Regions from separate parts of the Peribacillus sp. FSL M8-0224 genome, predicted to be linked through region 1. Evidence: riboswitches for the same ligand, from Rfam matches in the RefSeq annotation. Region 1 holds a riboswitch; each other region holds the start of a gene.
What was found. Region 1 has a riboswitch for S-adenosylmethionine ahead of MKX49_RS03980 (methionine ABC transporter ATP-binding protein). Riboswitches for the same ligand answer to the same signal wherever they lie in the genome.
Positions count from the first base shown of each region.

Region 1 (5,292 bases):
AATATCATAACGGACATATGAACCATTATCATCATAAATAACACTCAACGGTGTCCAGGCAGCGCAGGTGGAAGCCAAGGTTGGAATGAGGATGATTTCCTTTTGAAGCGAGTTTCCGGCCGATTTGGCGAGGTCGAGCAACTTACCGCCGCCAATGCCAATTAATGCATCTGCACCATGTTCAAGAGCAGCCTTCTTGACGCGTTCAATTTCCGGGTCACTGCATTCCCCGCCGTATGTGAAAAAGATCGTCTCAATATGTTCTAAGGAAGGAAAAAAGGGTTCAGTAACTTCCCAAGATTTTCGTCCATGAATAACGAGCACTTTACGAATGTTCCCTTTACTCAGTTTCACTTCCAGGTTTTCAAGGACATTTGCTTTACAGGCGTAATAAGCGGGGCCGCTGCGGACCTCCAGTAAGGTATTCATATTTGCTCTCCTTAATGAAAGGCCTGTTCCCGGTAAAGGGGAAGCAGGCCTTGATTATTTGATCAATCCATCCAGTCTGGTTTTCCGAATCCGGCAAATTTGTCATCGATCACTTTTTCAAACTGGTCGGATTCCACTACTGATTTAATATCCTTGGCAAATTGAGCGTCTACATCTTTTGTATTCACTGCAACAACGTTTCGATACATATCCGGCATTTTTTCTAAAACTAGGGCATCCTTGAGGTCCATTTTCGCTGCAAGAGCAAAGTTGCCAGGGACCGCCGATAGGTCAACGCTGTCTGTTGCGCGGGGTAACTGAGCGGATTCCAATGGTTTTAGCTGGATGTTTTTTGGATTTTTCGTTACATCCTTTTCAGATACTTTTAAAGGGTCGACATTTGGATCGACTTCAATCAACCCTTCATCCACCAGCACTTTTAGTGCACGTGCCAGGTTAACCGGATCATTGGGCACTGCAAGGGATGTACCGTCTTTCACTTCTTTCAATGAATTATACTTATTAGAATATATGCCCATTGGCGCTGTTGGAACTATGATAAGGTCGGAAAGCTTTAAATCATTTTCTTTAGCGAAGTTATCCATGTACACTTTATGCTGGAAAAGGTTGGCGTCGATCGAGTTGTTGCCAAGCGACTTATTCGGCTGGATATAGTCGGTGAATTCGACGATTTCTATTTTGTATCCGAGATCTTCCAGACCTGGTTTGATGGCCTCCTTAACCATATCGGCGTACGGCCCGGTAGTCGCCCCGATCTTCAATTCTTTTTTGTCTTCAGTATTTGGGGATGCATCATCGCTCCCGCATGCTGCCAAGCCGAGTGCAAGTGCACAGACTGATAATAACGAAGCTATTTTCTTCATTTGAAATTCCTCCTGAGTAATGAAATGTATTGAGTCATTTAAAAAAATGATTGATCCTATCGCTTGTTAACTATGTATGAAACTTTGTCACCAACCATTTGAATGAGTTGCACAAGGCAGATCAGCACGACGATCGTCGTGATCATGACTGTGTTGTCATATCGGTAATATCCGTACCGGATTGCCAGGTCGCCAATTCCGCCACCGCCGATTGTCCCTGCCATTGCTGAGTAACCGATTAGCGAAATGGTCGTTAATGTCAGTCCTTGAATGATTCCCGGTTTTGCCTCTGGAAGAAGTACATCCTTAATGATCATCCATGGAGTGGCACCTACGGCAATTGCAGCTTCAATCACTCCTCTGTCTATTTCACGTAATGCCGTTTCAACAATCCTTGCAAAAAAAGGGATTGCGGATACGGACAGGGAAACAGAAGCTGCTCTTGGCCCTATCGTCGATCCCGTAAGTAGGTCCGTTAAAGGAAGGAGGGCGACCAAGAGAATGATGAACGGGATTGAACGGACAATATTGACTGCGAAACCGAGAGATCGATTCACGATGCCATTTTCAAAAAATAAATTCCTGGTTGTTGTAAATAGCAATACTCCTAGCGGTAAACCGATCAGCAGGGCTACTGCAAGAGAAACGCCGACCATATAAATCGTTTCAAGAAAGGCTTTATTAAGATCAGGTAAAATATTGACGATGGGATTAAGCAGTGACATGTTTTAACACCTCCACAGAACTGGAACGATTTTTTATATATTCCAATGCCTCATGAATTTGGACGGCATCGCCAATTAACTCGATGATTAAAATGCCTAAAGGAACATCCTGGATATACTCAATTTTACCGTGTAAAATATTCCCCTTTACTGCATGGGATTGGAGAGTATCCGAAAGAATCGACTCACCGGCGGTTTGCCCTTCGAATTGGATCTTAATAATCGTCCCTTCACTTTCATCAATCAAGTGCGAAGGGAGTTCGAAATCCAGTACACTGCTAATGAATTGCTTCGTTAATTCCTGTTTGGGCTGTGAAAATATTTCATAAACGGGTCCTTCTTCAATTACCCGGCCATCCTGCATCACGGCGACTCGGTGGCATAGTTCTTTGACCACTTCCATTTCATGTGTAATCAACACGATGGTGATACCAAGCTCACTGCTTATCTTTTTCAATAACTGTAAAATCGCTTTTGTAGTTGTTGGATCAAGGGCTGAAGTCGCTTCATCACATAATAGTACAGTGGGTTCATTTGCTAACGCGCGAGCTATGCCGACCCGTTGCTTCTGTCCACCGCTAAGCTGTGCAGGATAGACATCTTTCTTATCGCTGAGCCCTACGATTTCCAACAATTCCAATACACGTAACTTAGTCGCGTCCTTGGATCGATGCGCGGCCCTTAAGGCGAAAGCGACATTTTCATAAACGGTTTTTGAACTGACCAGGGAAAAGTGCTGGAATATCATTCCGATTTTTTGGCGTTGTTTACGAAGCTCTTTGCTAGATAAAGAGGTTAAATCAATGCCGTCGATAATGATATTTCCACCTGTCGGACGTTCAAGCAAATTCAAGCAGCGGAGTAATGAGCTTTTTCCAGCTCCGCTGTAGCCGACAATGCCATATATTTCACCAGTTTGAATGGTCAAAGATACGTTATCCACTCCGATAACTCGGTTTTTCTTCGAGACGTATTCCTTTCGGATTGAACGGATTTCAATCATGAGCTTTCCCCCTTAAACATTAAAAAAGCTGCCTCTATCATTCAGAAAGAGGCAGCGAAATCATATCTCGGCTTATCTTTCAGAATGCAATCATTCTGCAGGAATTGGCACCGTTCCCTAAGGGCGGTTGCCGGACATCACAGGGCCTGATCCCTCCGTCACTCTTGATAAGTAAATTATTATTTTAGAATATTTCAAGTTTTATAATATAATCTATATTATTTGTAAAATCCGGCAATGTCAATCGTTTCTTTTATTTTTTTGTCAATAAATCTGGTACGGTCCGTTAAAACGATTCATGGAAAATGGGCTATTATGCAATAATCCAGCATTTTCATCGAGGCTATTTATTCCAATATTTCCTTGTCAAAAAGGTAAAGTGGTACTACATTTATTATAGTAAAGTTAAAAAAAGGAAGGTAAAACTATTTTTGTACAATGATGGGGAGGAAACCGAATGATAGAGATCAAGACGATAAATGATGTGGTTTGCGTGCATGGGACTCCTGGCGGGAACAAGGGGGGGATGAGTGTGTATGTCTTTTTAACGGATGGCCTATTGATAGATACTGGCGCGCAGATTTTATTGGAAGAGCTTATTCCATTCTATGAATCCGCAGACTTCGACTCAGTGGCCCTGACGCACTATCATGAAGACCATACGGGGGGCGCTGCCTGGATAAAGGAACATAAAAAGGTCCCTCTTTTCATTCACCCGATGTCGGTTGAGGTTTGTGCAAAGGATGCTGAATATCCTGAATATCGCAAAATTTTCTGGGGAAAGAGAGACGCCTTTAAAGCTGAGCCGCTAGGGAAGGCCATTCATTCCCGTACCCAAACGTGGGAGCCGATTTTTACCCCAGGTCATGCAAAGGACCATATGGTGTATTTGAATCACAATAATGGCGTGCTTTTTTCAGGAGACCTTTTCGTAACCCCAAAAACAAAGCTTGTCTTACGGGAAGAGTCTGTCCCGGTGATCATCGATTCCATAAAAAGATTGCTTCAATATGACTTCGGGGAAGTGTTTTGCTGTCATGCTGGGCATGTTCCTGATGGGAAGGAGATGTTTCGAAAAAAACTGGATTATCTGGAAAACCTCCAAGGGGAAATTTTACGCTTGCATTCTCAAGGGCTGACCGTTCATGAAATCCAGCAGGTCGTTTTACCGAATCGCTATCCCCTTATCGAGATATCTGGGCATGAATGGGATTCAGAGCATATCATTACATCGATATTAAACAAAAATATTTTAAGTGCGAGGGAGAATGGGACTATTTGAATGCTACCGTTTAACGGTCTGACTGATATAAAAGAGAGCTCTCCATAAGAGAGCCCACATTATTCATTTATTGACATTGGGATCTGTTTCATCATAAAAATCATGTGCTTCTTCGATGTTCTGAAGGTTAGCGACTTCATACACATTTCCGCCCGCCATTCCTTCATTGATGATACGGTCGATATCCAGGTAAACGGAGTCCTTGCCATCATATTCGGTATCCTTCAAAAATGTCATTTTTTCTTTATCCAAAAGAAATCCCTCCTAGCCTTTTCTTTAGTTTAGGCAAAGGAGTTTTTTTTATTCTGTTAAGCGATTTCATAAATGTAAAGGGGTTTCATTCATATACATGGAAGATCATTAAATCATGTATCATGCTTTTGAGTTTAGTTTCATCTGTTTCGGAAGGCGGATTGGCTGTCCACTCGATGGATCCATCTTTATGATACAAGGCTTTGACTGCCTGCTTGTTGAAATAAAAGGAAATTTTCCATCCTGGCAGATTCTTATGCAATGGTTCCCATTGAAAATGAGTGATCATATGTATTACCTCCATATATACTGTTTCTCATTCGATTATAATGGAAAACGGCAGCTGGAGGTGTTATTTTCTTTTCAGGTTGGGAAAAGTTAATTCAATGAAAAGATTTTTTAAATGCAAAAGCCTGTTTGTTTCAATTTCTTCTTCATCGAATTGCATCGGCTTTGAGTTCACTTCGTATATGAAAAGCGAGCCCGATTCGTCTTCCCCTATATCAATGGAAAACTCTCCGAGAAACCCGATCTTTTTTGAAAGTATCTCTCCGCATTTTTGGGCGATATTCGCTAATTTTAGATCCAGGTTTTTTGATTTAATGTCCTGATAAGGAAAAAGCTTTCCGCCTCGGGGAGTGTGGGTGGTGATTTCCTGAGTTTGCGACATCCTTACCGCTTTGCCGGTCACTTTATAAAAACCTTTTTCATAATGGA
Region 1 covers NZ_JBBOOJ010000001.1:831,083-836,374, forward strand. The annotation lists gene MKX49_RS03965 (iron-containing alcohol dehydrogenase family protein) at 1-429, opposite strand, end outside; gene MKX49_RS03970 (MetQ/NlpA family ABC transporter substrate-binding protein) at 492-1,313, opposite strand; gene MKX49_RS03975 (methionine ABC transporter permease) at 1,370-2,038, opposite strand; gene MKX49_RS03980 (methionine ABC transporter ATP-binding protein) at 2,025-3,041, opposite strand; SAM riboswitch class I at 3,111-3,215, opposite strand; gene MKX49_RS03985 (MBL fold metallo-hydrolase) at 3,499-4,323, shown strand; gene MKX49_RS03990 (hypothetical protein) at 4,387-4,575, opposite strand; gene MKX49_RS03995 (YheE family protein) at 4,661-4,864, opposite strand; gene MKX49_RS04000 (YheC/YheD family endospore coat-associated protein) at 4,928-5,292, opposite strand, start outside.

Region 2 (5,292 bases), 1.6 Mb from region 1:
CACTTTATGTATACTTCAATAAACTCCCCTTCTTCGAGTAAATCACGTACAATCTGCCGATCTGCCCTGAAAGGTGATATGAAAGCGGTCAATACGAACTGCCCACTATCCACGAATAACTTGGAAACCTCACCAATCCGCCTAATATTCTCGGTTCTATCTTCTTCAGAAAAACCTAAATCTTTATTTAAGCCATGACGGATATTATCACCATCCAAAACATAACTTCGAATATTCCGATTGTATAACTCTTTAGCGACCGCGTTTGCAATCGTTGATTTTCCGGAACCCGATAGTCCTGTAAACCATAGAACCGTGCTTTCATGCCCGTTCTGCTTCCGTCGGTGCTCCTTGGTCAATGACGTCTCATGCCATGTGACATTCGTACTTTTACTCATTTGATAATCCCCCTCTTCATGTGACCCTTCCATTTATGTCCAATCAGTTATAAACTTCATTTTTTTTTAGACCTTCGATCAACACCTCGATGACTTCCTTACGGCTAAAGGTAGCTGGAGGAATTTCCCCATTACGCAACATTTCCCTTACCTTCGTTCCAGACAGGATGACATGGTCTTCCTTGCCATGCGGACAAGTTTTAGCGGAAGCCATATTGCCACATGCTTTACAGTAAAAACTATGTTCAAAGAATAATAGCGTGATCCCTAACTCATCTGCATTGAAATTCCCAAAGATTTTTTGAGCATCGTATGTGCCATAATAATCGCCCACACCCGCATGATCACGTCCGACGATAAAATGGGTACAACCATAATTTTTACGGACCATCGCGTGGAAAATGGCTTCTCTAGGTCCTGCATAACGCATGGCAGCAGGGAAAACTGCAAGGGAGACGCGATCCTTAGGATAATATTTATCAAGCAGCACTTTATAGCTTTCCATTCTTACATCTGCCGGAATGTCATCTGATTTAGTGGCACCGACTAGAGGATTTAAGAATAAACCGTCGACGATTTCCAATGCTGTCTTTTGGATATATTCATGTGCACGGTGAACAGGGTTCCTCGTTTGGAAACCGACAACCGTTTCCCATCCTTTTTCAGCGAAAGCCTTCCTTGTCTCGACTGGGTCCAAATAATGAGCTTGAAATAGCGGACGCTCTATTCTCTTGATCAACTTTATTTCCCCGCCGACATATACATCCCCGCGGTTATATAAATTTTTCACTCCAGGATGCTTCTCATCATCTGTTTGATATACCAATGTCGCTTCCAATTGCTTATCTGGAGTGTAAATATCGGAAACGGAGAGAACCCCGTAAGTTTCACCTTCATGGGTTAATGTTACTTCTTCACCTATAGTAAGGCTTTCTGCAGCTTCTTCGGTCAAAGGCAGCGTAATCGGGATGCTCCATACATGTCCGCTGCTAAGCCTCATATCCTTCACCACTGTCTCATAGTCACTTTTTGTAAAGAATCCTTTAATCGGGCTGTAGGCACCAGTGCCTATCAATTCAAGATCGCTTAAAGCAATTTCATCGATTTCGATTGACTTCGTTATTTTACTAAAATCATATTTTGGTTCCCAAAGATCGATTAATGTTCCTCCGTGCGGTAAACTGATTGTCATGCTAATTTCCCCCTATGGCTTCTATTTATTTAAGCCTATAATTTCTATTTATTTAAGATAAATGCAATCCGCATTCCGTTTTTTGAGCTCCTTGCCAACGGCCTGAGCGTAAATCATCTGCATTGAAGGCAGGTGCAGTACACGTTTTACATCCAATGCTCGGATATCCATTATCATGCAGGACATTATATGGAAGTCCATTTTTGTGGGCATAGCGCCAAACATCTTTCCATGTCCAATGTATGAGTGGGCATATTTTAACTGATTTGAACTTATTATCCTTATTGATATACTCGGTCTTAGCCCTTGTTTCGGATTGCTCCCTCCGCAGTCCCGAAAGCCAGGCTGTTGCCGATGAAAGCACATCTGTAAGCGGAACGATTTTACGGATGTTACAGCACTTATTGGAATCACTAAGCCATAATTCATCGCCATATTCCGCCGCTTGTTCCTCAAGCGTCAAGTCAGGTTTCTTCATTTCGATCAAAAGCTTCGGATATCGCTTCTTCACTTCCTCGATCAATTGGTAAGTTTCCTCAAAATGAACATCTGTATCAAGGAAAACTATTTTAGCCGAAGGATTGACCTTCGCCAATAAATCCGTAAGCACGATGCCTTCAATACCAAAACTGCAAGCATAAATCAGTTTGTCTCCATAATGGTCATTCGCCCATTGCAGAACTTCCAAAGCACCTTTTGTCTCACTGTCTGCAGGAAATACAGGGAAGTCCCCTGTATTGAAATTTTCATAGTTTATTAATGCAGCCAACTTTGTAGCCCCCTCTAAAAACTTGCTGTATCAGGTTAGAGTAACTGTTGATCAATTCCCGTTGTAATATTCCCCGGGTTATTTGAATCTAGGAAAAAGAGACGAATCTAACCAATACTCTCTTTATATCAGTTAAACCCGCCTCTAGTTTTTCTAGTCAGCAGATACCTTATTTAATTCTTAGTTTTTCATTTCTCTCCATTTGAATGATTTTACCATCCTGGACAATAAGTGTAATGGATCCATATTTCATTGAATTAAGCATTTCTTGAAGTCGTTCAAAAATTTCTTCAAGCTGATTCTCTTTATCCAAACCAGTTCCTCCTTTAAGAAAATCCGCGAATATTTTATTTTAAATTTCTTAGATTTATATAATTCCATACAAACTTACATTGTTATGGTCTGCCTAAAATTTTCACAAAAAACAAAAATCTTTCCATGATGGAAAGATCGCAAGGTAAATATCTTTACCTTATCTTCCAAAATGATCAACATTTTGTTGGAGGTAGCACCTTGCATCCATCATGCAGGTTGCTGGACTTCAAAGGGCCAATTCCCTCCGTCGCTCTGGATAAGTTTTATTATTTTAAATATTAACATATATTTAATCCTTGTCAATGGAGTTTTCTTATAAAATAACTTGGTTTAATATTATGGATGAACTGTTATTTTTATACACACTATTCAATTTATGATTTTATGTTCATATAAATGCGAAAATAGACTCGTCTTTTTAGATAAAGTCTCCAAAAAAATGAGTCTATTTTCATTATTAGGCCTATTATTGACGCGTGTTATTCTAAAAAAAATTTCTAGGGTTCCAGTCTTTTTATAGAAGGAATTAATTTATTGAAGTCATTAATTTCTTAACTGTATCGCTTCTACAAATTCTTGAACCTGACTCTGGACGCGATCAATTAAATGCAAATCATTGATCGGGTTTTCTGGATTCTGTTTATCTATTTCCTTATCAACAAAATAAATCCCCTGCAGCGGCTCGCCTTTTAATATTGAAATTAATGGTTTAAGCGCATAGTCAATCGCCAATAGATGCCTGTTACTTCCACCAATCATGATTGGCAGCACCGGCTTCCCCTTAAAAGCACCTTCTGGCAGCAAATCAATCAATGCTTTCAATACACCTGTATAAGAAGCCTTATAAACCGGTGAACCTATAATGACTCCTCTGGCCGCTTGAATTCTCTCTGAAAGCTTTGAGATATCCTCGCTATTATATTTCCCTTGGAATAAATCATCTGCTGAGAAATCCGTAATCGAGAAATAAGCTGTAGTAAATCCTGCATTTTCGACTAATGATTGAATATGTTTTAGTGAAATGTCCGTTCTTGATGGAATAGCCGGACTTCCTGATAAAATTACGATATCGCTCATTTGATACCCTCCAATGTTACAAGATTTCCAGATATAATTTTCTTAAAGCATTTCGTGAAGTATACATTTATCGTAATTGTCTGAAAAATATAAGTCAAATCTTACACTCTGGACATCTACTCTGAATGAAAAAAGAAACGGTCATATTTACGGCTTGATGCTCATGCCCTTAAATATGACCGTTTCATTATGTATGATTTTGTTTCCCATGAATACCATATACCAAAAGTTGAGCAATGCTCTTAATTCGTTCAGAAGTAAAATATGGCTCCTTTTTTTGTTGATGGATCTCATAATGTGTAGATAAAGCCAATGTGAAAGAAATGATCCCTACATTAAATAAAATAATATCAGAGATATATTGTATCTCTCCGCTATCTATTCTCTTCTGTATTTCAATATGCCTGGCATTTGGCTTGAAAATCTGATCTACATATTGCTTTGAAATATCTTGATCGAATTGTGTTTCCCTAAATAATATCGAAAACTGTTCTTTATTTTCAAGAATTTTTTTTATCATGGTAGTAACATGATTCTCCACTAGATCATCCGTGGATAGATGGCTAGTCCCATCTTCAAATTCCTCTTTTTCATTAGGGGTAATTGTAGCCAAAAGCAAATCTTTTTTGCTGTCAAAGTATTTGTAAATAGTAGCTTCGGAAACATTGCATGCAGAGGCAATTTCATTCGTTCTTGTCATGTCAAAACCTTTAGTGGCAAAAAGAGTCCGGGCTACATTTATGATTCGTTCTTTGGTTTGCTGCCCTTTTTTCAAAAATATCAACCTTCTTTTATAAAGATAAGACCGGTTTCACCCATCTATTTCCCATGATATATCGCTGGTACCAATCGGTCAATATTACCTTTGATCTATTAGAATTCAATATTTCCATATATCATAAATAGAAAACATCGTCTGGTTGGGACGATGTTTTCTATTTATGAAAATCACTTAAAAGATGCATAGCCGTCATCGACCATGACTACACTTCCATTGATCGCATCCGCTTCCTCTAACGATAATAGATAGACGGCATTTGCAATGGCTTCTGGCTTAATCAATTCACCGCGCATTTGACTTGCATTCAATTTATCAATGATTCCCATGTCTTGATAACCTTGTATGATAGGAGTGTCAACCCCGCCCGGCGCAATGCCCACAACGCGAATGCCATAAGCACCCAATTCCAAAGCTGCTGTCTGTGTCATCATTCTTACAGCGCCTTTAGTCGCCTGATAGGCAAAAGTCCCATGGGAAGCTAAGTAGCCAAACACAGAACGGTATTTATAATGACTCCCTTGTTACCCAGTTCCTTCATTTTCCGTCCTGCTGCCATGATTCCAAAGGCCACTCCGTGCTGGTTCACTCCAATCGTTTTGTAGTAACCTTCCATATCTTGGTCTAGGATCATACACCCCGCACCAATGCCGGCATTATTAAACATGATATCGAGCCTTCCGTATGTTTCCACTGCTTTATTGATTAACGATTCAACATCTTCCTGCTTAGAAACATCCGTTTTAACATAAATGGCCACTCC
Region 2 covers NZ_JBBOOJ010000001.1:2,410,833-2,416,124, forward strand. The annotation lists gene cysC (adenylyl-sulfate kinase) at 1-398, opposite strand, end outside; gene sat (sulfate adenylyltransferase) at 442-1,590, opposite strand; gene MKX49_RS11590 (phosphoadenylyl-sulfate reductase) at 1,643-2,359, opposite strand; gene MKX49_RS11595 (YezD family protein) at 2,529-2,672, opposite strand; SAM riboswitch class I at 2,829-2,937, opposite strand; gene ssuE (NADPH-dependent FMN reductase) at 3,218-3,751, opposite strand; gene MKX49_RS11605 (TetR/AcrR family transcriptional regulator) at 3,939-4,526, opposite strand; partial or broken gene MKX49_RS11610 (SDR family NAD(P)-dependent oxidoreductase) at 4,700-5,292, opposite strand, start outside.
Region 2: linked by a shared signal. The riboswitch ahead of MKX49_RS11595 (YezD family protein) and the one ahead of MKX49_RS03980 (methionine ABC transporter ATP-binding protein) in region 1 are both predicted to bind S-adenosylmethionine.

Region 3 (5,292 bases), 1.9 Mb from region 1:
ATGGACCTCAATCCCTCAATGAAAACATTCCTTCGCCCCTCGTACATTTGCACTAACTGCTCTACACAGGTCTGTGAGTCAAGCAAAGCGCTTGCCGCAGCTTCTTGTATCGCCGGGAAAAGACTCACATAAAGATGGTCTTGTAATAGTTCAAGAGCTTCTATTACACTCTTATTGCCCACTGCGAAGCCGACTCTCCACCCTGCCATATTGTATGTTTTCGATAGAGTATTTATTTCAACTCCTACATCCTTCGCTCCCTCCGCCTGGAGAAAGCTTATCGGTTTTTTTCCGTCGAATCCTATCGCCCCATAGGCAAAATCATGGACCACACATATTGAATGTTCTTTTGCAAAGGAGACGGTTTCATCAAAGAAACTTTCAGTTGCAGAAGCGCCTGTGGGATTATTCGGATAATTCAAGAACATCATTTTGGCTTTATCAAAAACTTCTTTATGTATGTCATCGTATTTCGGAAGAAAATCATTTTCTTCTGTCAAGGGCATCAGTTCGGTCTTTGCCTGGGCTAAAACAACACCGGAAAGATAATCCGGATAGCCGGGATCTGGAACAAGGATCGTATCACCTGGATTCAATAAACACTGCGGAAGTTCGACAAGACCTGCCTTGCCCCCGAAGAGAATCGCCACTTCACTATTCGGATCCAGCTTGACACCGTATTCCCGTTCATAAAAGACGGCAGCAGCATCTTTTAAATATTGATGTCCCCGGAATGGCGAATATTTATGATTAATCGTTTTTTCAGCAGCAGACTGCAAACTTTTGACGATATGTTCCGGCGTCGGCTGATCAGGGTTTCCCTGGCCTAAATTAATGACATCATGTCCTTGCTCCGTGATTGCATTGACTTTTGCGACCAGTGAAGCAAAAAACTGCTTGGGCAGGTCCTGAAGCAGTCCGGATTTTTCGAATTGCACCATTTATACACCTTCTCTGAAATTTCTTGAAATTCTAGTCACAAATGATATATGTTTATCGTAGTCTTGTAAAGCATTTTTTACGTGTGGGGGTTTTAAACGATGAAGTGGAAAATAGCTTGTATTCAAATGGATATAGCCTTCGGGCAACCGGATATCAATTTTCAGGTTGCAGAACAATGGATGGAAAAAGCAGCTCGGTCCGAACCCGATATCGTCATATTACCAGAGCTTTGGACAACCGGATACGACTTGACCAGGCTGAATGAGATTGCTGATCAAGAGGCAGAAAAAACGATTGAATTTCTTAAAACACAGGCACAGAAACACCAGATTCACATCATCGGCGGTTCCATTGCGAAAAAAACAAGCAAGGGAATCTATAACACCATGATCATCATCGATAAACACGGAAAGCTCATTAAAGAATATGATAAGCTTCACTTATTTCAATTAATGGATGAACATCATTTCCTGCAGCCAGGTGAAAAAGATGGTTTATTTACTCTTGATGAAAAAATATGTGCCGGGTTCGTTTGTTATGACATTCGTTTCCCCGAATGGCAGCGAGTCCATACCGTTCAAGGCGCGGAAGTTCTATTCGTTACGGCTGAATGGCCAAAGCCGAGACTCGATCACTGGAGAGCCTTATTGATAAGCCGTGCCATCGAGAACCAAGCCTATGTTGTAGCCGTTAATCGTACAGGTTCGGATGTCAATAATATATTTGCGGGCCATTCCTTGATTATTGATCCATGGGGGAATATCATAAGTGAAGCCGGAGAAGGAAACGAACTATTGACAGGCACCTTGGACTTCAACAAAGTTACGGAAGCACGTAACAAAATACCTGTATTCGAAGATCGCCGTCCTGATTTTTATTAATTTACCCATTGACAAACTATTTAAAAAGTTGATATTATTTTCCCGAAGATTAAAATTTCAGAAAACATTTACTCTTATCAAGAGCAGGCTGAGGGATAAAGGCCCTATGAAGCCCAGCAACCGACTGTAATACCATTGTGAAATGGGGCGGATTCTCCGCCGGATTATTAAATCCACAGAGCACGGTGCTAATTCCACCAGAATTCATTTTCTGGAAGATAAGAGGTCCGAAGCCAAAACTTCTGCCTCTTTCTATATGAAAGAGGCTTTTTTATTCTTATTTTGAATCTGGAGGGGAAAAGAATGACTCAAAACCATTCAAATTTTAAGAGATTGACAAACGAAACAGCTATAACTCTTGCAAAAAAACTTGGGTTGGTCAATGCGGATGCAAGTTTGACATGTAATGAAATCGGCGATGGAAACTTAAATTATGTTTTTCATATTACAGACACGGTCACAAACAAAGGTATAATAATCAAACAAGCGGTCCCTTATGCCAAGGTACTTGGTGAAAGCTGGCCGCTGACATTGAAAAGGGCAGCCATTGAAGCGAATGCGCTGATTCATTTCAGAAGTTATTGCCCCGAATTCGTACCGCAAGTTTACTATTCGGATGAACAGCTTGCCATCACAGTCATGGAGGATTTATCGCACTTGAAAATCGTTAGAACAGGATTGATTGATGGCGATTCATATCCATTGCTTTCACAGCATATTGGTGAGTATGTTGCGAAGACGGCATTTTATACATCCGATTATCATTTAGAACCATCCGCGAAAAAGGAAGTGGCCCGACATTTCACGAATCCGGAACTCTGCAAAATAACTGAGGTCTTTATTTTCACGGATCCATTTTTTGAGGAACTCCCGGGAGATTTCGAGGTGGAATTGAAAGATGCCGCCCAAAAAATATGGAATGATCAAGAAGTGATACTTGAGGTCGCTAAGCTGAAACAAAGCTTTGAAACCGAGCAGGAAGCCTTACTTCATGGAGATTTACATACTGGAAGTATATTTGCAAGTGAAACTGAAACAAAGGTTATTGATCCTGAATTCGCTTTTTATGGGCCCGTTGGTTTTGACCTTGGCCAATACACCGCCAACCTTCTTTTTCAGGCAATTACACGAAATGGCGCTGGAAAGGAAGAGATTTTCTCACACCTTCATGAATTTTGGAATGCCTTTGAAGAAACTTATACCGAATTATGGGAAGCCCAAAATAAAAGCCCATTCCGCCATGTGAAAGGGTATCTGCCTTATTTGCTGACAAAATTCAAAAAAGATGCATTCGGTTTTGCAGGCTGTGAACTGATTCGGCGAACCATTGGCCTTTCCCATGTTGCCGATTTAAACGTCATTGAAGATAAAGTATCAAGGATCGCTGCCAAAACGGCAACATTGGAAATCGGTACTTTATTAATTAAAAAACGGGAGGAATTGGATGTTCCAGCCGTCATTGAAGCGTTGAAGCAACGGACACTGCCATCTTACTCAACCATTTAAAAGGAGACCTGAACATGACTACAATAGCACCCTTACCATATTCTGTACATTGGGATGATACCCATATTACATTATTAAATCAACAAGCCCTTCCTTCCATAACTGAATTTATAGAACTTCATTCTGTTGATGATGTATATGACAGCATTTTGACTTTAAAGGTTCGCGGTGCCCCTGCAATTGGACTGACGGCAGCATTTGGTGTTGCACTTGGTGCCAAACAGGAAACAACCGCTGAAATAGGGGAATTCAAGAAAAATGTAACGAGGCATATTGAAAAACTCGCCTCTTCACGGCCAACTGCAGTCAACCTTTTTTGGGCTTTAAAGAGGATGGAGAACACCTTGCAGGCTGCGCAAAGCATTTCAACTGCCAAGGAAGCACTTGTAGCGGAGGCTAAAGCCATCTTTGCTGAAGATGAAGAAATGTGCAGGAAAATCGGGGAACATGGTTTATCCCTATTCACTAGAGGTGATTCCATTCTTACGCATTGCAACGCTGGGGGAATCGCCACAGCTCGGTATGGTACTGCCTTGGCTCCCTTCCACCTGGCTAAAGAAAGGGACTTTCCGCTAAAAGTGTACGCATGTGAAACCAGGCCTGTCCTGCAAGGGGCTCGTTTGACGGCTTGGGAGTTGATGCAAGCGGGAGTTGACGTCACCTTAATTTCTGATAATATGGCTGCTCATACGATTCACCAGAAACGGATAAATGGAATTATCGTCGGGGCCGACAGGATTGCGGCCAATGGAGATACAGCCAATAAAATCGGGACATTGGGATTGGCCATACTAGCCAAGCACTTTGGTATCCCCTTTTATGTGGCCGCACCATCAAGCACATTCGACCTGTCTATCGAATCCGGCACATCCATCCCGATCGAAGAACGGAATGAAGCGGAAATCACCTTCATTCAAGGTGTAAGGATCGCTCCGGAAAACGTGAAGACTTTCAATCCAGCCTTTGACGTTACACCGAATCATCTAATTACAAGCATCATTACCGAAAACGGCATCATAACACCGGATTTCTTCAAAAACATTCCGCATTTTGTTAATTGATCCAGGTTCCTTTATTGGTGATAAAAAACGAGAAGGATTTCTTATCCCTCTCGTTTTTTAAAGGTGATCGAATTAAGATTATTCTTGCGAGGTCTATACTACAATATTAAATTTCGAACATCTTCAGTTAATATAAGGATGTCTTCGATAATAAAAGATAATTGGACATTCTTATTATTTTGAAAAGAACTCCTTAAGTGCCTTTTTATTTTCAGTGCAGTCCATTTCCAAAACGGCTCCGGACTGGGGATATATTTCATCTTTAAAGCTTCCTTCCACTGGAACCCTTAGGGTTTCGACTTTGTCCGGTGTATGGAAAACGGCTTTTGGTCCCATTTCCATTATTGTTTTCAGACCAATATCTGTATCCAAGTACGATAGTCCTTGTTCTATGATACTAGGAAGGGCAGCCATCCCTTCGAAGGATGAGATTTGATTTATAAACGCTGTTTTTAATTGAACCATTACTTCTTGTTGACGCTCAACCCTGCCAAAATCACTTTCATCGTCATGTCTAAAACGGACATATTTCAATATTTCCTCACCATGTAAAACATTTTTACCGACGCTTGCTTGGATACTCATATCATCTATGATTTCCTGATCCACATTCACCGCCACCCCCTCAGGGGCAAGTAAATCCACCATCTTCACAAATCCTTGGAAGTCGATTACCGCAACATGGTCGACCTTGACATCGAAGTTTTCCTGTATGGTTTTCTTCAGCAATTCCCTCCCACCATAATAATAAGCAGCATTTATTTTGTTATATCCTGATTTATTCCCGGGGATTTTCACATAACTATCACGCATAATGGAAGCCAGCTTCAGTTTCTCCTGCTCAGGAAAGTATTTTGCCAGGATAATCGCATCTGATCGAGATTTTTGCTCTCCCCTTGTGT
Region 3 covers NZ_JBBOOJ010000001.1:2,746,296-2,751,587, forward strand. The annotation lists gene MKX49_RS13075 (pyridoxal phosphate-dependent aminotransferase) at 1-941, opposite strand, end outside; gene MKX49_RS13080 (carbon-nitrogen family hydrolase) at 1,041-1,823, shown strand; SAM riboswitch class I at 1,895-2,048, shown strand; gene mtnK (S-methyl-5-thioribose kinase) at 2,127-3,329, shown strand; gene mtnA (S-methyl-5-thioribose-1-phosphate isomerase) at 3,344-4,390, shown strand; gene MKX49_RS13095 (LCP family protein) at 4,565-5,292, opposite strand, start outside.
Region 3: linked by a shared signal. The riboswitch ahead of mtnK (S-methyl-5-thioribose kinase) and the one ahead of MKX49_RS03980 (methionine ABC transporter ATP-binding protein) in region 1 are both predicted to bind S-adenosylmethionine.

Region 4 (5,292 bases), 4.0 Mb from region 1:
AACATAGTCCTGGAATGTTTCGATTTCCAAATCGATTCCTTTTTCTTTAAGAAGCGGTTTAGCTTCCTCAAGGATTTCTGCATGAGGAACATTGGATGCCCCTACAACTATTTTCTTCGATTCTTTTTCCGTATCGCTGCCGCTTTTATCCTTTTCACTTCCACAAGCAGCCAAAGCGATAGATAACACTAAGATTAATGCAAATCCTAAAAACTTTTTCATCCTATTCATCTCCCTTTATCTTTTGTCCAATTTAGATGTAATCACATCTCCAATAATTTGAATTATGAAGACGATAATTAGAATAACGATCGTCGCTACAAGCGTAACGTCATTTTGATTTCTTTGATAGCCGTCCAAATAGGCTAGATTACCAAGCCCGCCTGCGCCGATGACCCCGGCCATCGCGGTATATCCAACCAATGCAATCGATGTTACCGTAATCCCGGAAATAAGGGCAGGCATCGACTCTGGAAGAAGGACCTTCCAAATGATCGTGCTCGTTTTTGCCCCCATCGATTTAGCGGCTTCAATTACACCTTTATCGATTTCACGGAGGCCGATTTCAACCATACGCGCATAAAATGGGGCCGCACCGATAATAAGTGCCGGCAGTGCAGCGTTCTCACCGATCATGGAACCGACAAGCGCTTTAGTGAAAGGAATGAGCAGCACGATCAAAATAAGAAATGGAATGGAACGGAATATATTGACGACAGCACTCATGACTCCGTTGACAGCCCGGTTTTGCCACATATTACCCTTCCCTGTCAGGAAAAGGATCAATCCTAGTATTATGCCTATAAAAAAGGTTGCCACTACAGAGACGCTTGTCATGTAAAGCGTTTCTTTCGTAGCTTCAATGATGTCTTCCCAATCAACATTCGGCAATAATTCTTCAAGCATGAGTAATCACCTCCACGCCTACCTGCTGTGCTCTAATGAATTCGATTGCGCGGAGCATTTCATCCTCTTTGCCATCTAGATGGATAAACAATGTTCCATATGAACCGCTTCTTGTTTGGGATATCTTACCTTGAACGATATTGACATCCAACTCGAAGTTACGTACAAGCTTGGTGATCAATGGGCTTTCTGCATGATCACCTACAAAGGTCAATTGAATCACTTTGCCGGCTGGATAGCGTTCGAGCAAATGGTCCATCGTTTCTTTCGTTTCTTCCGGTTCCGTTACCTGTTGGACGAAACGCTTCGTCATTTGTTCTTTAGGATTCTTGAAGACATCCAGGACAGGACCCTGTTCAACAACCTGCCCGCTTTCCATCACGGCGACGCGATGGCAGATTTTACGTATTACATGCATTTCATGCGTAATCAAGACGATCGTCAATCCCAAACGCTGATTGATGTCAACAAGCAATTCGAGTATGGAGTCGGTAGTCTGCGGATCCAATGCAGAAGTCGCTTCATCACACAGCAGAACTTTAGGGTCATTTGCCAGAGCCCTGGCTATTCCCACCCTTTGCTTTTGCCCTCCGCTTAATTGCGAAGGATAGGCCTTTTCCCTGCCTTCAAGTCCGACTAACTTGATCAATTCGTTCACACGCTTGGTGCGTTCAGGTTTAGAAACTCCTGCAATTTCCAAAGGGAAAGATATATTCTCCTGAACGGTCCTTGACCATAATAGATTGAAATGTTGGAAAATCATGCTGATTTCTTGACGGGCCTTACGGAGCTGAGCCCCTTTAATTTTTGAAATTTCCTTTTCAGCCACCACAACGGATCCCTCTGTCGGTGTTTCCAATCCATTGAGCATTCTGATCAAAGTACTTTTCCCCGCTCCACTGTAACCGATGATACCGAAAATCTCGCCTTTATTTATTTCAACATTCACATTATTTACAGCCTTGATCGTCTCACTGTTTCCTTTTCCTGTTCGGAACAGCTTACTGACTTTCGTCAATGTAATCATTAACCCTCACCTCTTTTATCCAATAAAACCTATGAACTTAGTTGATTTCTCTACATTATTAGTCTGTTTCTCCTATCATGTAAAAGTTTTCCCAATTAAAATAGAAAAAACCTTTCTGCATGAGCAGAAAGGCAGGTGAAGAAACAGGCCTTCCTCTCATCTTCCAAAGTGATTAAACTTTGTGTGAATTGGCACCTTTCCAAGGAAATCTCCTTGTCGGTTGCCGGGTTTCATCGGGCACATCCCTCCACCTCTCTTGATAAGAGCTAATATATAGAATATTTGTACATCATTAAGTTCTTTAGTATGGAGAAATTTTATCATAGATAAAAAAGGAGCGCAATGTATATTATTTCTAGTACAAGAATGAACAGGAACTTTACTTAAACCGATTTGGAAGTCAAGGAGACGATATTCGTCGCCTTTTCAATTGCCTGCTCCAAATCTTCTATTAAGTCGTCTACATTTTCAATCCCAATCGATAATCGGACTTGATCGGCACTTACGCCCGCTTTCGCAAGACCCGCCTCATTCAATTGTTGATGGGTCGTACTGGCTGGGTGGATGATCAAGCTCTTCGCATCCCCCACATTAGCCACATGGGACCATAATTCCACCGAATTGATAAGTTTTGCCCCAGCTTCGCGATTACCTTGAATCCCAAATGTCACGACAGATCCAGCTCCCTTTGGCAAATACTTATCCGCAAGGGCTTTATCGGGATGATCCTCATCACCAGGATGTGAAACCCAGGTAACGGCAGGATGGTTTTTTAAATAGTTTATGACAGACTTGGTGTTGGATAGATGCTCTTTCATCCTTACATGCAGCGTTTCAAGTCCAAGCGTAAACTGGAATGCACTTTGGGCACTTAGTGCTGGGCCCAAATCACGGAGTAACTGGACTCGGGCTTTCGTTATGAATGCAGCAGGTCCAACTGCCTCGGCGTATACCAGACCGTCGTAACTTGGGTCAGGCTCCGTGAAGCCAGGGTAGTTCGGCGAGTTCCAATCAAATTTCCCTCCATCCACGATGACACCGCCTAGCGTCGTTCCATTTCCAAGAAGCCATTTTGTAGCGGAATGGATGACAATATCCGCTCCAAAATCAATTGGTTTGCAAAGATACGGTGTCGCGAAGGTATTATCAATGATTAAAGGTATGCCGGCTTCGTGGGCAATTTCCGCTACCGCTTCAATATCGAGCACCCTCAAACTTGGATTTCCGATCGTTTCAGCAAAAATGGCTTTAGTTCTTGGCGTAATCGCCCTTTTGAAGTTTTCAGGGTCATCGGGAGAAACGAACTTCACTTTGATCCCATATTTAGGAAGAGTGTTTTCAAAAAGGTTATACGTACCGCCATATAATGTAGAGGCAGAAACAATCTCATCCCCTGCAGCGGCGATATTCAGGATTGAAAGTGAGATGGCGGCCATTCCGCTTGCCGTTGCCAATCCGCCGATACCGCCTTCCAATAAAGCCATCCTTTCCTCAAAAACACTGACCGTGGGATTATGAAGCCGTGTATATATATAGCCATTCTCCTTTAGGCCAAATAAATTCGCTGCATGGTCGGTGTCCTTGAACAAGTATGCATTGCTTTGGTAGATAGGAACGGCACGGGCACCTGTTTCATCAGCTTGGAGACCGCCATGAACACTTAATGTTTCGAAACGCAACTTTTTCTCTGACATATAATTTCACCTTTTTCTATGGATTTAGTTGGATTTATATGAAATCTGGCTTTTTATAAACAAAAAAACCACTTCAATAAGAAGAGGTTTCAAGAACACACCTCATCTACCAGAGCCAACACTCTGCTGGAATTAGCACCGTATATAAAAATTTATACCGGTTGCCGGGCTTCGTCGGGCCAGTCCCTCCGCCACTCTTGATAAGAACTATTAAATTCTGCCATTACTTAATTCAAAATATAGCATTTTAGATTAAATCAGTCAATGAATTGTTAGAATATTCTTTGTTTTTCTCTTCTCTCATTCAAATGTCAGCAACAAAGAAAACCAACCGCGGTTCTGATTGGTTTCCTAGCTGATTTCCTTAAGCAATCCGTACAAATAAGGAACGGATTGAAAGGCATATATTTTTTTGTGCAGCTGCCCTTCTTTGAAAAGCAATAAGCAAGGAACACTTTCGATTTCATATGATTCGGCAATTGCTTGGACATAGTTCATATTCATTTTGCCTGCCTTCAATTCCGGAAAAAGCTCCAAGGATATCGTCAACATCTTGGAGGCCACCTGACAGGTGCCGCATAAAGGTGTATATAAATATAAGCAAAAGGTTTCCCCATTTTCAACAGCAAGCTTACACTCTTCTTCTTTCCATTCTTGCATCAATTAGTCGTTCACCCTTTGACTTAGAAATTTCATTTTCACATTCATATTGGCAGATAGGAGCACAGTTGCGATATGATGTTCGGGTGAGCTCTCCACTTCTTTGTACATTTTATTAATATACAGGTGGTTCGCTTCCGGCATTTCCCTTCGGAACTGCTTCCGCAGCTTTTCTCCTGATTCATCTGCGTCAAAAAGGAGATAAACATCACGGTCCATCAATTCATCCACTAATTCATCCAGCTTAGTTAATGATATGGTCCCATTCGTACATATTATTTCCACATCTTCATTTAAAACGGAGGCAACTTTTCTTCTATCGGAACTGCCTTCTACAATGATCACTTTATCGAATTCGCCCCACTCCATGTCATCACTCCATCTCACGAATTATGTGCGCAACTCACCCACTGTACAAATGAAAAAGAGAGCAGGCCTTTTCAGTCCCCCCTCTCCTTTCTTTTTAACCGTTGATTAAACTCTCATACTCTTCAGCGCTCATCAAGTTTTCAATATCACTGACATTAGATGGTTCAAGCACGACCATCCATGCCTTTTCATAAGGAGACTCATTTACATATTCAGGGTTGTCACTTAAATCTTCGTTTACTTCAACAACCTTGCCACTGATAGGTGCATAAAGCTCAGAAACGGTCTTAACGGATTCAACACTTCCAAATGGTTCGTTCGCTTTCAATTCATCGCCGATTTCCGGAAGCTCAACGAATACGATGTCCCCAAGCTCGGACTGTGCGAATGCCGTAATTCCAATGCGCACTGTTCCATCTTCCGTTTTGACCCATTCATGTTCTTTAGTGTAACGAAGTTCTTTTGGTGTTGTTGTCATAATTAACCCTCCATATGTACATCTTATTTTATCTATTCCATTATAAGGTAGATTGTTTGTTTAAGTAAGGAATTAACCAAATATTTCGTGAAATTTCAGTTCCAAACCTGTTCGAATTGCTCTTCTTTGAAACCTACCGTCACTTTGGTGCCATCCGT
Region 4 covers NZ_JBBOOJ010000001.1:4,869,529-4,874,820, forward strand. The annotation lists gene MKX49_RS23735 (MetQ/NlpA family ABC transporter substrate-binding protein) at 1-222, opposite strand, end outside; gene MKX49_RS23740 (methionine ABC transporter permease) at 238-906, opposite strand; gene MKX49_RS23745 (methionine ABC transporter ATP-binding protein) at 899-1,933, opposite strand; SAM riboswitch class I at 2,087-2,199, opposite strand; gene MKX49_RS23750 (O-acetylhomoserine aminocarboxypropyltransferase/cysteine synthase family protein) at 2,317-3,627, opposite strand; SAM riboswitch class I at 3,727-3,834, opposite strand; gene MKX49_RS23755 (thioredoxin family protein) at 3,979-4,287, opposite strand; gene MKX49_RS23760 (toprim domain-containing protein) at 4,291-4,656, opposite strand; gene gcvH (glycine cleavage system protein GcvH) at 4,751-5,134, opposite strand; gene MKX49_RS23770 (arsenate reductase family protein) at 5,230-5,292, opposite strand, start outside.
Region 4: linked by a shared signal. The riboswitch ahead of MKX49_RS23745 (methionine ABC transporter ATP-binding protein) and the one ahead of MKX49_RS03980 (methionine ABC transporter ATP-binding protein) in region 1 are both predicted to bind S-adenosylmethionine.